Regions from separate parts of the Vibrio fortis genome, predicted to be linked through region 3. Evidence: predicted binding sites of a transcription regulator. Region 3 holds the regulator's gene; each other region holds the start of a gene.

Region 1 (3,685 bases), on a different replicon from region 3:
TAATCTTGTTCAGCATATGTGCGAGTTGGTGGATACTGACGATTTTTGGTTCTCTATGGACATCTCATACATTCAGATCATGAGTGATAGGTTTAAGCCAGTTCCTTTCTTTTCTCAACAAATGTCGCTAGATGAAACCGTCGCTTTTGCAGAGTTCATCGCGAACGTGGTGGATGCGAAAAGCTCTTTTACGTTTAAGCACTCTTTGAAAGTAGGGCAGCTCTCAGAATACCTAGGCAAGCAGCTAGGTTATTCCTATACCACGCAGAGAAAGCTCTATCTTGCTGGGTTAGTACATGATATTGGAAAGCTGCAAACACCAAGAGAGATCTTGCACAAACCGGGCGCACTGACCGATGAAGAGTATTGTTGTATAAAGCGCCACGCTACTGACTCACGTTTTGCGCTGCATGAGCTGTTTAGTTCTCCGCAAATTTGCGAATGGGCTTCTAACCATCATGAGCGTCTTGATGGCTCAGGTTACCCAATGGGCAAAACAGCCGAGCAATTGGATAAGCCAAGCAGGATTGTTGCGGTCGTTGATGTGTTTCAAGCATTGACGCAGTCGCGACCTTATCGTGCTGGAATGAGCCTTGAACAAGCACTATCGATATTGGATGAACATGTTAATAACCATAAACTCGATGCGGAAGTGTTCGCCTGTTTAAAGAAGCACGCTCAATACTGCTTTGAATTATCGACGGACAAATGCAGTGACGCCCAGGTTCCTGCAATTGAATATTAATCTAGTGTGATGATGTTTCTCCAGCACCTTACATACAAAAGTTTCTTCTTACAGCGGCTTACAGCCATTACTACTCTTTAGTGGTAATCTTTGCCATTCAGTTTAGGAGAGGTGTTGTGTTGAATAAAACATTGCTTGTGTTGTTGGCCTTATTGATGGGGGCAGTCTGGGTTTCATTCTCAGACGAAATACGTCAATTAGTCGAGCGCCCAACGAATGCAGATTACACAAAACTCGAACAGCTTGTGGAAAACAAAACAACCCGACAAGAAGTGATTATGTTGTTGGGGGAGCCGAAACAAATGCTCAACAAGGAGTATTCGGTCTCTTATCTGTATGAATATAGTGATCAACTCATCGCACTAACGTTTCATGACGATGTGTTGTTATTCGAAGAGCGAGCTGAGAATGATGGTCGATATGACTTTCAGGTAGTTAAATAATGGGCCAAACTGGTTAAATGATGGAACATGAAAGTTGGAACAAATCGCGTAAAATCACAACAAGGGCGCTATAAAGTCACGCTTTGCTATCTAATAATAGTGATAGGGATTGTTTTGATTCGTTGGACCTACGTGCCGTAAATTACATTTTTGTGAAAAGCGACAGTGAAAATTGTCGCTTTTTTTAATGCAGTTTTTTAATAAATCTTACCGAACTCTGGCGAATTGATGCTTCTTTAACCGCGCGATCGTTTGCGTTTAAAAATGTGATGAAAGTCTCATTAAGTTGTTTATACTTCTCTTCCGGTTTTAAGCCGGTGCTTAGCCAATACAAGCCGTCACATGGATATGTGAATGACCCCACGGACCGGACCAGCTGCGTTCCACTGCTTGTATAAGGTGATCTTACATGAACAATTCGTTGTTACATTCGTTAACGTTGTTAACACCCTCTTCGCGTAGCGTATTGCCCGCGATTCTCTGTCCTTTTCCTTTGATGTCATTCGCTTGGCTCATGTTCACTCTTTAAGGATTTCTAGGACAATTTTATGAATATTTTATTTGGTTTTGTTGGTGTTTTTGCACTAATTGCTTGCGCGTACCTGCTATCTGAGAGCCGTTCGGCGATCAACTGGAAAACGGTAATTCGTGCCTTCTTGCTTCAAATTAGTTTTGCTGCTCTAGTGTTGTACTTCCCTTGGGGACAAATGGCGCTTACGAGCTTAAGTAGTGGTGTTTCTAGCCTACTTGGCTTTGCGGATGCGGGTATTTCATTCCTTTTTGGTGGTCTTGCTACCGAAGGGTTTATCTTCGCAGTGCGTGTACTTCCAATCATCATCTTCTTTAGCGCGCTTATTTCTGCACTGTATTATCTCGGTGTGATGCAGAAAGTGATTCAAGTTTTAGGTGGTGCCGTTCAAAAGTTGTTGGGTACCAGCAAGGCAGAGTCTCTGGTTGCAACCGGTAATATCTTCCTTTCTCAAGGCGAGTCGCCACTTCTTATTCGACCTTTCTTAAAATCAATGACTCGTTCAGAACTGTTTGCAGTGATGGCTGGTGGTATGGCATCGGTAGCGGGCAGTGTACTGGGTGGTTACGCTGGTCTTGGTGTTGAGCTTAAGTACCTTATCGCAGCGAGCTTTATGGCGGCACCGGGCAGCCTTCTAATGGCTAAGATCATTGTTCCAGAGTTAGACACGCCGAGTGATTACGACAATATTGAATTAGACAAAGCTGATCAAAGTAACGTAATTGATGCGCTAGCAAGTGGTGCGATGAATGGTATGAAAGTCGCAGTTGCGGTAGGTACCATGCTGATTGCCTTCGTAAGTGTTATCGCAATGGTGAACACTGGCCTTGAGAGCCTAGGTGAAACCTTTGGTTTTACTGGTATCACACTGCAAGCTGTATTTGGTTACTTGTTCTCTCCACTGGCTTGGGTGATTGGTATTCCAAGTGATGAAGTACTCATGGCTGGTTCGTACATTGGTCAGAAGATCATCATGAACGAGTTTGTTGCTTTCATCGACTTCGTAGAAAACAAAGCGCTACTGTCTGAACACAGCCAAGTGATCATCACATTTGCGTTGTGTGGTTTTGCGAACATCGGTTCTATTGCGATTCAGTTAGGTTCTATCGGTGTTATTGCGCCTGAGCGTCGTGCTGACGTTGCAAACCTTGGGCTTAAAGCAGTTGCTGCCGGGACATTGGCGAATCTGATGAGTGCGTGTTTAGCGGGTATCTTCATCTTGTTGTAATCCGCGGTTACTTCCCTTCTCTTACATAACCCCCTTGTGGCGATGATAAGAGTAGTGGAATAGAACAATGTAACTCTATTGACGGGCACTTAGGCTTTGACTTAAGTGCCCGTTTTTTTATTTTTTGGCTGCCTGTATTAATCGATCAGTATCGCTCGTAAGGGGAATAGTGAGGTGACCCTATCTCGTATATACTTCTCACGTGCGTAAACCTTCAACGTATTGTTTTATCGCGTTATTTAATAAAGGCTTATTATGAAAACAAGAGTATGTGTCGGCTTATTGGTTGCAACTTCATTAGTATCGGCTCTGATTTTTTTATTGGCAGGTGATAGCCACTTTCCAGTGACGCAATGGCCTAAAGAAGCGTATTTAGGCTTGGTATTTAGCGTGGTTTGGGGGGGCGGTGTAATGGCGAGTGTTGCTTATGTCTTCTCTGCAATGGTTTTTGTTACGGTAGCAGTCGTTGGCTATGCGATTGGTTACAAAATTGGCAGTTATCTACCGACTTCTAGCGATACTCAGTAATGCATTGGTTCGATCGTTTTAGAATATATTGGTATCACAGAAAGCAGTCGAAGCGTTGGCCTGACGATGGGGCGCGTTCTCTCGGCTGGACAGACCGAGAATCTCAACATGCTCGCTTTTCGGTGATTGCTAATAGTGTTGAGTTTGAAGGCCAGACGGTACTTGATCTCGGGTGTGGTTACGGGGATTTGTATCCATTTCTGACAGCACAA
Region 2 (3,685 bases), 330 kb from region 3:
GATGGATAAAGCTGTACGATAAGTGGTGCAAAGAGTTAGGGCTTACGCCAGAAAACAAGCGCAGTTGCACCCCTTATCGTAGTGACCCTCAACCTGAACCGAAAGACAAGCAGTAATGCCGATACCGCTATTTGATACCCATTGCCACCTAGACTTCGATGTCTTTGCTAAAGGTGCTCAAGATTATCTCATCACTGCGCAAGAGCAGGGTGTGGAGAAGGTTGTTGTCCCGTCGATTGGTCAAACTAATTGGGAAAAGCTCGAACAACTGAGTTCGGAACACGCTAATCTTTATTATGCCTTGGGCTTCCACCCTTACTTTCTAGCAACAGCGAATGAGAACGAATTTGCTCAACTTGAACAGCACTTAAGTGGCACTTCTGAGCAGTGTGTTGCGATAGGGGAGTGTGGCTTGGACTTCTTTGTGGATGTGGATATCGATAAGCAAGAGCGTTTTTTTATCCATCAGATTGAGCTCGCCACGGCTTTTAAATTGCCTCTTATTATCCATGAGCGGAAGTCACACAACCGTCTTATTCAGCTTATTAAGCAGCAAAAATTCACCAACGGTGGTGTCATTCATGGTTTTTCGGGCAGCGAACAGCAGGCTTTAGAGTGGATTCGCTTAGGATTCTATATTGGTGTCGGTGGCACGATAACTTACCCAAGAGCACAGAAAACGCGCACAACAGTCTCGCGTTTACCTCTTGAATGGGTCGTTTTAGAGACAGATGCACCGGATATGCCGATCAGTGGTAAGCAAGGAAACATTAATCATTCCAAATATTTAGTTACGATATTAAATGAATTAGTTTCGCTCAGGAAAGAGACAAAGCAATCGATTGCAACTCAAATATGGCAAAATAGCCATCAGCTATTCGGTATATGTGAATAAAATCTAAAGTTTTTGTTTATCGTTTGCGTGTTTTACAGTTGTATCGTGACTTGGCTCACAGATGTAAATGAATGATACATGAATCTTATATCAAAGTGTGAGGACGGCATTACTTTATTAGTGGTCGCATGAGTATAATTGCCTCCGCTTTATAGCCCCATTTTGTAACACGCCAATAAATAACTAATAAGGAAGTCATAAACTATGAGCCTGTTTATGAGCCTAGTCGGTATGGTTGTACTGATTGCAATCGCAGTACTACTATCTGACAACCGCAAAGCTATTAACTTTAGAACGGTGGGTGGCGCATTCGCTATCCAATTCGCACTTGGTGCATTCGTACTTTACATCCCTTGGGGTCGTGATCTTCTTGCAGGTTTCTCTGCAGGTGTAGCAAACGTGATCGACTACGGTAAAGACGGTACTGGTTTCCTATTCGGCAGCCTAGTTAACTTCTCAGTTGACGGTATCGGTTTCATCTTTGCATTCCAAGTACTACCAACTCTAATCTTCTTCTCTGCACTTATCTCTGTACTTTACTACATTGGTGTAATGCAATGGGTTATCAAGATTCTTGGTGGTGGCCTACAGAAAGCTCTTGGCACATCTCGTGCGGAGTCTATGTCTGCTGCAGCAAACATCTTCGTTGGTCAAACTGAAGCTCCTCTAGTTGTACGTCCTTTCGTACCTAAAATGACTCAGTCTGAACTATTCGCTGTAATGTGTGGTGGTCTAGCTTCTGTCGCTGGTGGTGTACTAGCGGGTTACGCTTCTATGGGTGTACCTCTAGAGTACCTAGTTGCTGCATCATTCATGGCGGCACCAGGTGGTCTACTATTCGCTAAGATCATCAAACCAGAAACTGACACTCCAGATGACAACATCGCTGACGAAATGGACGGCGGCGACGACAAACCAGCTAACGTTATCGACGCAGCTGCTGGTGGTGCATCTGTTGGTCTTCAACTTGCTCTAAACGTTGGTGCAATGCTACTAGCGTTCATCGGTCTAATCGCTCTAATCAACGGTATCCTAGGTGGCGTTGGCGGTTGGTTCGGTATGGAGAACCTAACTCTTGAACTACTTCTTGGTTGGATCTTCGCTCCTCTAGCATTCATCATTGGTGTGCCATGGGAAGAAGCAACTATCGCTGGTTCTTTCATTGGTCAGAAGACAGTTGTTAACGAATTCGTTGCATACCTAAACTTCGTACCATACGTTGGTGAGAACGCTCAAATCGTTGAAGCGACTGGCCAAGTAATGTCTGTTAAGACTCAAGCAATTATCTCGTTCGCTCTATGTGGTTTCGCAAACCTTTCTTCTATCGCGATTCTACTAGGTGGTCTAGGTGGTCTAGCTCCAAACCGTCGTCACGACATCGCTCGTATGGGTGTTAAAGCGGTTATTGCTGGTACTCTATCTAACCTGATGGCAGCGACAATTGCTGGCTTCTTCCTATCTTTCTAATTAAGTAGATTAGATTATATAGACGCCACTTTAATATCGCCCCGTAGCAAGAAATTGCTGCGGGGCTTTTTTGTTTTCAGGGACTCGAATATTGGATTTGAGGCAACAAACGTTGATACACAGGATGTGTTGTTAACAACGATTGCTGACATCAATAGTTGGGAAACTGATTTATTTTGAGATACAAACCGTTTGCGTTCTAAGGAGCACTACAAATTATCGAAGGATACCTATAATGTATAAGCTATAGGGATAGGATTTCTCTTTTTGGCAAGAAAATGACCGCTTGTTTGATAGCAACCGTGATTCTTCTGGGATTAAGCCAAACTTAGCGATACGCTATAGATGTTAGACACAACAAGGTAGATTTGTTGTGCCATAGACCAAACTGGTACTGTGCGGTGACAAGGATAGCAATTGATGGCGTAAGGCCAACAAGTCTTCAGGGAACCAAGTCCGTTCATTGGTGACTACAGAGCATTACTAAAATATCCATCTATACTGGATGGAGGGCGAAGTAGTTAACTATTTGAATATATTGATCGGAGATAGAAATGAGCGATTTAAAAGCAGCAGCTCTACGTGCACTTAAACTTATGGACCTAACTACGCTAAATGACGACGACACAACTGAAAAAGTTGTAGCGCTTTGTCACGACGCGAAGACTGCAGTGGGCAACACAGCTGCAATCTGTATTTACCCTCGCTTTATCCCAGCAGCTAAGAAGGCACTGCGTGAGCAAGGTACTCCAGAAGTACGTATTGCGACTGTAACTAACTTCCCTCATGGTAACGATGATATCGAAATCGCAGTTGCTGAAACAAAAGCAGCAGTCGCTTACGGTGCAGACGAAGTAGACGTAGTATTCCCATACCGCGCTCTTATCGCTGGCAACGAAGAAGTCGGTTTCGAGCTAGTTAAACAGTGTAAAGAAGCTTGTGGCGACATCACACTGAAAGTGATCATCGAAACAGGTGAGCTAAAAGAAGAAGCACTAATCAAGAAAGCATCTGAAATTTGTATCAAAGCAGGCGCTGACTTCATTAAAACTTCAACAGGTAAAGTGCCAGTAAACGCGACTCCAGAGTACGCGCGCATGATGCTTGAAGTTATCCGCGACATGGGCGTAGCTAAAACAGTTGGTTTCAAACCAGCAGGTGGCGTACGTACAGCTGAAGATGCAGCACAATACCTAGCAATGGCTGATGAGCTACTAGGTGCTGAGTGGGCAGATAACATGCACTACCGTTTTGGTGCGTCAAGCCTACTGACTAACCTACTAAACACATTAGAAGTAACAGACGAAACAGCTGATCCAACAG
Region 3 (3,685 bases):
AAATAGCCGTGTTATAGTGGAAAACGATTGCTAACAAGTAAGTTATTCTAACGACAAGGGTTGTCATGTCCGCTAAACATCCAATTATTGCGGTTACGGGTTCTTCAGGAGCCGGAACCACCACCACCTCAGAAGCTTTCCGAAAAATGTTCAACATGATGGACGTGAAGGCTGCTTGGGTTGAAGGCGATAGTTTCCACCGCTTTACTCGTCCAGAAATGGATGTCGAGATCCGTAAAGCTCGAGAGCAAGGCAAGCACATCAGTTACTTCGGCCCGCAAGCCAATGATTTTGGTGCGCTTGAAGAGTTCTTTCGTCAATATGGCAACGAAGGTACAGGGCAAGTTCGACGCTACCTGCACACCTTTGACGAAGCGGTGCCTTACAATCAAATGCCGGGTACCTTTACTCCGTGGCAAGAGATCCCTGAAAACTCGGATGTGATGTTTTACGAAGGCTTACATGGTGGTGTCGTCGATGGCGACGTCAACGTATCACAGCACGTTGACCTGCTGATTGGCATGGTACCCATCGTAAACCTAGAGTGGATTCAGAAGTTCGTCCGAGACACACGCGATCGTGGGCATTCCCGTGAAGCAGTAATGGACTCCATTGTTCGCTCTATGGATGATTACCTCAACTACATCACTCCACAGTTTTCGCGCACGCATATCAATTTTCAGCGAGTTCCGACTGTTGATACCTCTAACCCACTTAATGCAAAAGGCATCCCTAGCCTTGACGAAAGTTTTGTAGTTATTCGTTTGCGTGGTATCAAAAACGTCGATTTCCCGTATCTACTCGCTATGATTGATGGCTCATTTATGTCACGTCATAACACGCTTGTTGTGCCAGGTGGGAAAATGAGCTTTGCTATGGAGCTCATCGTAAGACCTATCTTACAACAGCTCATCGAAACGGGAAAAATTGGCTAACGGAATGGCATTCTGGTTGATTACTTTTCATACCGTGATCATGTGCACAATTTTGCGTAAAAAATCGTAGCTTGGTCACGATTAAAATCAAGAAATAGTGACTGAAAAAGGATACTATTCTTAACCGAAACACAAGATAGCTTGCAGCACAGAACAAGTGCTCTTATCCTAAGAAGTCAAATTCAGGCTTAGCTAAAATATGGAAAGCGGCAAGCATACCCTGCAGAGGAAGTGAGATATTATGGTTCTAGGTAAACCTCAAACCGATCCAACATTAGAGTGGTTCCTTTCACACTGTCATATTCATAAGTACCCTTCAAAGAGTACTCTGATTCACGCTGGTGAAAAGGCAGAGACCCTGTACTACATCGTTAAGGGTTCTGTGGCAGTTCTTATCAAAGACGAAGAAGGTAAGGAAATGATTCTTTCTTACCTAAACCAAGGCGACTTTATCGGCGAACTTGGTCTATTCGAAGAAGACCAAGAGCGTACTGCATGGGTTCGTGCAAAATCTCCTTGTGAAGTTGCAGAGATTTCTTTCAAGAAATTCCGTCAACTTATCCAAGTGAACCCAGACATCCTGATGCGCCTTTCTGCGCAAATGGCTAGCCGTCTTCAAGTAACCAGCCAAAAAGTTGGTGACTTAGCGTTCCTTGACGTTACTGGTCGTATCGCACAAACGCTACTAAACCTAGCGAAACAACCTGATGCGATGACTCACCCAGACGGCATGCAAATCAAGATCACTCGTCAAGAGATTGGTCAGATTGTTGGCTGTTCACGTGAGACTGTAGGTCGTATCTTGAAGATGCTAGAAGAGCAAAACCTAATTTCTGCTCACGGTAAAACTATTGTGGTTTACGGTACTCGTTAATCTCGATTGACCGAGCAAAAATTCAAAAGCCACCAAATGCAAATTTGGTGGCTTTTTCTTTATCTAGATACGAGATACGAGATACGAGATACGAGATACGAGATACGAATGAAACACATCAGGCTCTCGCCTTGTAAACATTCTCGAAGCGAAGCGTGCCCGAATCTTAGGGCAACGCCTGTGCTCGTATCTTTCTTTAACCGTTGGTGCTCTCGAAGATCTTATCCGCTGAAGCAGCAACAAATCCGGTATAAAGCTCGCCATTGGCCATTGGGTAGCGCTTAGCAAACTCATAGAAACCACCTGGAACCAACTCTACCCCTTCTGAGAACTCAACCTTAACTTTGTCAGCCATTGTTGATGATTGCTCTAGTAGAACCTCTGGAGAGCCTTTTACTTGGCCACCGACACTGTTGATTGTAAAGCCAGACGCACTCAGGTGATCATTCACAGCTTGTACTTCGGTGAACTCATTTAGCTGATTCACACTCACGGTAAAGTGGTTAGCACCGTAACCGTGCGCCGCCAACCAAGAAGCGTATTCGCTCTCTGTCGCCAGTTGTTTGTAATCTTGGAAATCCAAGTTCCATAAGCGACCACCGAATAGGAAATTTTGACCTTCTAGCTTGCTTGCATCTACCTGCGCTACCAACTTCGCAACAATCGCTTGTAGCTCAGGAGAACATTCTTCTACTTTCAATTCACTGATGAACACTTTTGGTTGGTTTGGATCTGGGTGTTCAAAGTGTTTAGCCACTAGCTTTTTGCTTTCAAACACGTAGTCACCACACGCTTTATAGCCAAGTGCCAAGAAGGGTTTAGCCAGCGTATCAATCCCCAAAGGTGCGACATTAAATGTACGCAGCGCGATGTGATCATTAATGAGGTCTTCCTCTTCTTTCAACAGCTGATGTACCTTCTCAGCGGATGGGCAGAGGCGTTCGATATAGTCATCCCACAGGGATTTGAACAGTAGATCGGGTGTCATGGTGACTCCTTGTCGGGTTCTAGCAAGCTAGAGGATTGGATTAGAAAATGAGAGGCTGCGACAAAAAGTCAGCAGCCATCAGCTTGTGACATACTTATTTATAATTATATCTCGCGGAGTCAGACGCCCTGCGAGTAATCCAAAAGGAGGCCAAACTTCCCTGCCTCCGATTGATGGTTTACGTTGTTAGTGATGATGAATGATTACAGTTCGATACCAGGACTAAATGTCGCTGGAAGCTGAGTCTCACCGCCTTCCATCGATGCCATTGGGTATGCACAGTAATCCGCTGCGTAGTAAGCGCTTGGACGTAGGTTACCTGAAGCACCTGGACCACCAAACGGTGCATCACCACTTGCTCCGGTCAGCTGACGGTTGCGGTTAACAATACCCGCGCGGATATGGTCAACAAAGTATTCCCACTCTGAATCATCTGTCGATACCAGTCCTGCAGACAAACCAAAGCGAGTATCGTTCGCCAGTTCAACGGCTTGCTCAAGTGACTGGTAACGAACTACTTGTAGCAATGGACCGAAGTACTCTTCATCTGGCAGCTCGGCAATGTTAGTTGCATCGATAATGCCTGGAGAAACAAACGCCGCTTCGCCCGCTTTTGCTTCCACTAGGCTTACACCACCTAAAGATTGCAGGTTTGCTTGTGCATCCAGAATGAACTTAGCCGCTGCTTCTGAGATCTGTGGACCCATAAACGGTGCAGGCTCTGCGAAAGGTTGGTCGACACGAATCTTCTTAGTTGCCGATACTAGGCTATCGAGCAGTTGATCGCCCTTCTCGCCCACTGGAACATACAAACGACGTGCACAAGTACAACGCTGACCCGCACTGATGAAGGCTGACTGGATGATGGTGTATACCGTTGCATCCACA
Region 4 (3,685 bases), 180 kb from region 3:
TACCGTGGTTCTGGGACCAGAAGGCAAAACCATCGAGATCCAGATCCGTACTAAACAGATGCACGAAGACTCAGAACTGGGTGTGGCGGCGCACTGGAAGTACAAAGAAGGCTCATCAGGTGGTCGCAGTGGTTACGATGAGAAGATCACATGGCTGCGTAAGCTGATCGATTGGCAAGAAGAGATGTCGGACTCTGGCGAGATGCTGGATGAAGTTCGTAGCCAAGTCTTTGATGACCGTGTATACGCATTTACACCACGCGGTGATGTGGTCGACTTACCAATGGGCGCAACTCCATTGGACTTCGCTTACCACATTCACTCAATGGTCGGTCACCGTTGTATCGGTGCCAAAGTAGGTGGACGTATCGTTCCATTTACTCACAAACTCTCGATGGGTGATCAGGTTGAGATCATCACTCAGAAAGAACCAAACCCTTCACGTGATTGGCTGAACCCAACCACAGGTTTCGTTCATTCAGGTCGTGCTCGCGCTAAGATTAACGCTTGGTTCCGTGCACAAAGCCGTGAGAAAAACCTCGAAGCGGGTCGCGATATTCTAGAGAGTGAGCTGCATAAAATTGGCGCAACGCTCAAAGATGCAGACCAATATGCCCTGAAGCGTTTCAATGTGAATACGCCAGATGAGTTGTATGCCGGTATCGGTAGCGGTGACCTGCGTATCAACCAAGTGATCAACCACATCAACGCTTTGGTGAATAAACCAACGGCGGAAGAGGAAGATCAAAAAGCGCTAGAGAAGCTGCTTGAGTCAGAGAACAAGCCAGCTCAGCAGAGCCGCCCTAAGAAAGACGCGGTAGTGGTGGAAGGTGTCGATAACCTAATGACGCACCTTGCTCGCTGTTGTCAGCCAATTCCAGGTGACAGCATCAAGGGTTACATCACTCAAGGTCGTGGTATTTCGGTTCACCGTAGCGACTGTGAACAGTTGAGCGAGCTAAGAATCCACGCGCCAGAGCGTATTATTGATACGGTTTGGGGTAATGGTTTCGTCGGCTCTTACATCCTAACGCTGCGTGTTGAAGCGCTAGAGCGCAGTGGTCTATTAAAAGACATCACATCGCTGTTCGCGAATGAGAAGATAAGTGTTACGACTATGAAGAGTCGCACCGACTACAAGCGTCAGCTGTCAGTGATGGACTTTGACTTAGAGGTGACCAACATTGAAATTCTCAGCCGCGTAACAAGCCGCGTTGAGCAGATTAAAGATGTCATGAGCGTCAAGAGGTTGGGGTGATATTTGGTATCATCCTCGTCATTCCCTACAGTGAGGGACGAACGTGATAGGGAATCTCGCTATGCGGTTTGAGATCCCCAACTCGCTCATTCTTCACTCTTGGGGATGACAGATAAAGACAAAGGTGAGTGGTTTTAACTGCTCACCTTTTTTAGTTTTAAGAAAAGCATTAGATTAAAACAATCAAACAGAATAATAGGAAAGCACCATGAGCCACCCGATTGAACAACTAGAACAAATAATGGCAAAGCTGCGCGATCCAGAAGGTGGCTGCCCTTGGGATCTGAAACAAAATTTTGAAACAATCGTCCCGCATACTATCGAAGAGACCTATGAGGTGGTGGATGCGATTCACAACAAAGACTGGTCGAATCTGCAAGAGGAATTAGGCGATCTACTGTTTCAAGTGATTTTTTACAGTCAACTCGCGAAAGAGCAAGGGCTGTTTGAGTTTGCCGATGTGGTTGATGGTGTGAATGAAAAGCTCACTCGTCGTCATCCTCATGTTTTCTCTGATGTTGAGTTTGATGATGAAGAAGCAATCAATGCCAATTGGGAAGCGGAAAAAGCCAAAGAAAAAGCTCAAGCAGGCAAAACTCAGGAAAGTATTCTAGACTCAATACCAAAATCTCTACCTGCACTTTTGCGTGCTACAAAGGTGCAAAAACAGGTAGCCAAATATGGCTTTGATTGGGACTCGATCGGCCCGGTTGTCGATAAGGTCCGAGAAGAGGTTGATGAAGTGCTGGAAGAGGCACTACAAATTACGCCAAATGAGGATTTGGTAGAGGAAGAATTGGGTGATTTACTGTTCGCGACTGTGAATCTAGTGAGGCATCTAGGGAAAAATCCAGAATCGGCATTGAGTAAAGCAAACGTAAAATTTGAGCGTCGCTTTAAAGGAGTGGAAGGAAAAGTTCGTCAAAAAGGTAAAACTTTGAACGATTTTTCGCTCTCTGAGCTCGATTCTATGTGGGATGAAGTCAAGTTGGCGGAGAAAAGTTGAACAAAGCTTTTGTGCTGATTTGATTTGAAGCAAAAAATAAAAAATAGCAGTGTGATAGATTTCACGTTGTGGCGATAAGGGGCTTCTGGTATATTTTCATCCCGTCCAGAAGAAATCCATTTTCCCTCATTCAACCAATTTCAGGTTAAACATGACGACAAATTACATTTTTGTTACTGGCGGGGTTGTATCCTCTCTAGGTAAAGGTATTGCAGCGGCATCGCTTGCAGCTATTTTAGAAGCTCGTGGTCTTAAAGTGACTATGATGAAGCTTGACCCTTACATCAACGTTGATCCGGGCACTATGAGCCCAACTCAACACGGTGAGGTGTTCGTTACGGAAGATGGCGCTGAAACTGACCTTGACCTTGGTCACTATGAGCGATTCATTCGCACCAAGATGACTAAGCGTAACAACTTCACAGCGGGTCGTGTTTACTCAGACGTTCTAGCGAAAGAGCGTCGCGGTGATTACCTAGGTGCAACTATCCAAGTAATCCCTCACATCACTAACTCTATCAAAGACCGTGTAATCGCTGGCGCTGAAGGTCACGATGTTGCGATCGTTGAAGTTGGTGGTACGGTTGGTGATATCGAGTCTCTACCATTCATGGAAGCGATTCGTCAGCTAGCAGTAGAGCTAGGCCGTGAGCGTGCAATGTTCATGCACCTAACACTAGTTCCTTACCTAGCGGCAGCTGGTGAAGTGAAAACTAAGCCGACTCAGCACTCTGTTAAAGAGCTACTGTCTATCGGTATCCAGCCAGATATCCTAGTTTGTCGTTCTGATCGCATGATCCCTGCGAACGAGCGTAAGAAGATTGCACTTTTCTGTAACGTACAAGAAAAAGCGGTAATCTCAATGAAGGACGTAGATTCAATCTACAAGATCCCTCAACTAATTAAATCACAAGGTCTTGATGACCTAGTGTGTACTCGTTTTGGTATCAACGCTCCAGAAGCTGACCTATCAGAATGGGAACAGGTAATTTATGAAGAAGCGAACCCAACTGGTGAAGTAACCATCGGTATGGTTGGTAAATACATTGAATTACCAGATGCATACAAGTCAGTGAACGAAGCACTTAAGCACGCGGGTCTGAAGAACCGTCTGAGCGTTAAGATCAAGTACGTTGACTCTCAAGAAGTAGAAGCGAAAGGCGAAGAAGCACTTCAAGGCCTTGACGCAATCCTAGTACCAGGTGGCTTCGGTGACCGTGGTGTTGAAGGTAAGATTTTCGCAGCGCAATACGCTCGTGAAAACAAAGTACCTTACCTAGGTATCTGTCTTGGTATGCAAGTGGCACTTATCGAGTACGCACGTAACGTTGCGGGCATGGAAGGTGCACACTCTTCAGAATTTAGCAAAGACACGAAGTACCCAGTAGTTGGTCTAATTACTGAATGGGTAGATGGTGAAG

What was found. The regulator CRP, encoded in region 3, controls carbon source genes, mostly activating them, when cyclic AMP is high. The targets are predictions, from matches to a motif close to TGTGANNNNNNTCACA.
Region 1: a site for CRP is predicted at 1,454-1,469, ahead of OCV50_RS21860 (NupC/NupG family nucleoside CNT transporter). Genes of this name have one in related genera too.
Region 2: a site for CRP is predicted at 940-955, ahead of OCV50_RS11400 (NupC/NupG family nucleoside CNT transporter). Genes of this name have one in related genera too.
Region 4: a site for CRP is predicted at 2,315-2,330, ahead of OCV50_RS12065 (CTP synthase). Genes of this name have one in related genera too.

Annotation. Positions count from the first base shown of each region.
Region 1 is NZ_AP025488.1:1,671,347-1,675,031, reverse strand. Features, by position in the region: gene OCV50_RS21870 (HD-GYP domain-containing protein) at 1-745, shown strand, start outside; gene OCV50_RS21865 (hypothetical protein) at 862-1,188, shown strand; gene OCV50_RS21860 (NupC/NupG family nucleoside CNT transporter) at 1,737-2,945, shown strand; gene OCV50_RS21855 (hypothetical protein) at 3,201-3,473, shown strand; gene OCV50_RS21850 (class I SAM-dependent methyltransferase) at 3,473-3,685, shown strand, end outside.
Region 2 is NZ_AP025487.1:2,614,745-2,618,429, reverse strand. Features, by position in the region: gene OCV50_RS11410 (DUF5363 domain-containing protein) at 1-116, shown strand, start outside; gene OCV50_RS11405 (TatD family hydrolase) at 116-895, shown strand; gene OCV50_RS11400 (NupC/NupG family nucleoside CNT transporter) at 1,100-2,362, shown strand; gene deoC (deoxyribose-phosphate aldolase) at 2,917-3,685, shown strand, end outside.
Region 3 is NZ_AP025487.1:2,948,624-2,952,308, forward strand. Features, by position in the region: gene OCV50_RS13135 (phosphoribulokinase) at 66-935, shown strand; gene crp (cAMP-activated global transcriptional regulator CRP) at 1,177-1,809, shown strand; gene OCV50_RS13145 (DUF1338 domain-containing protein) at 2,006-2,797, opposite strand; gene astD (succinylglutamate-semialdehyde dehydrogenase) at 3,001-3,685, opposite strand, start outside.
Region 4 is NZ_AP025487.1:2,766,911-2,770,595, reverse strand. Features, by position in the region: gene relA (GTP diphosphokinase) at 1-1,258, shown strand, start outside; gene mazG (nucleoside triphosphate pyrophosphohydrolase) at 1,467-2,264, shown strand; gene OCV50_RS12065 (CTP synthase) at 2,416-3,685, shown strand, end outside.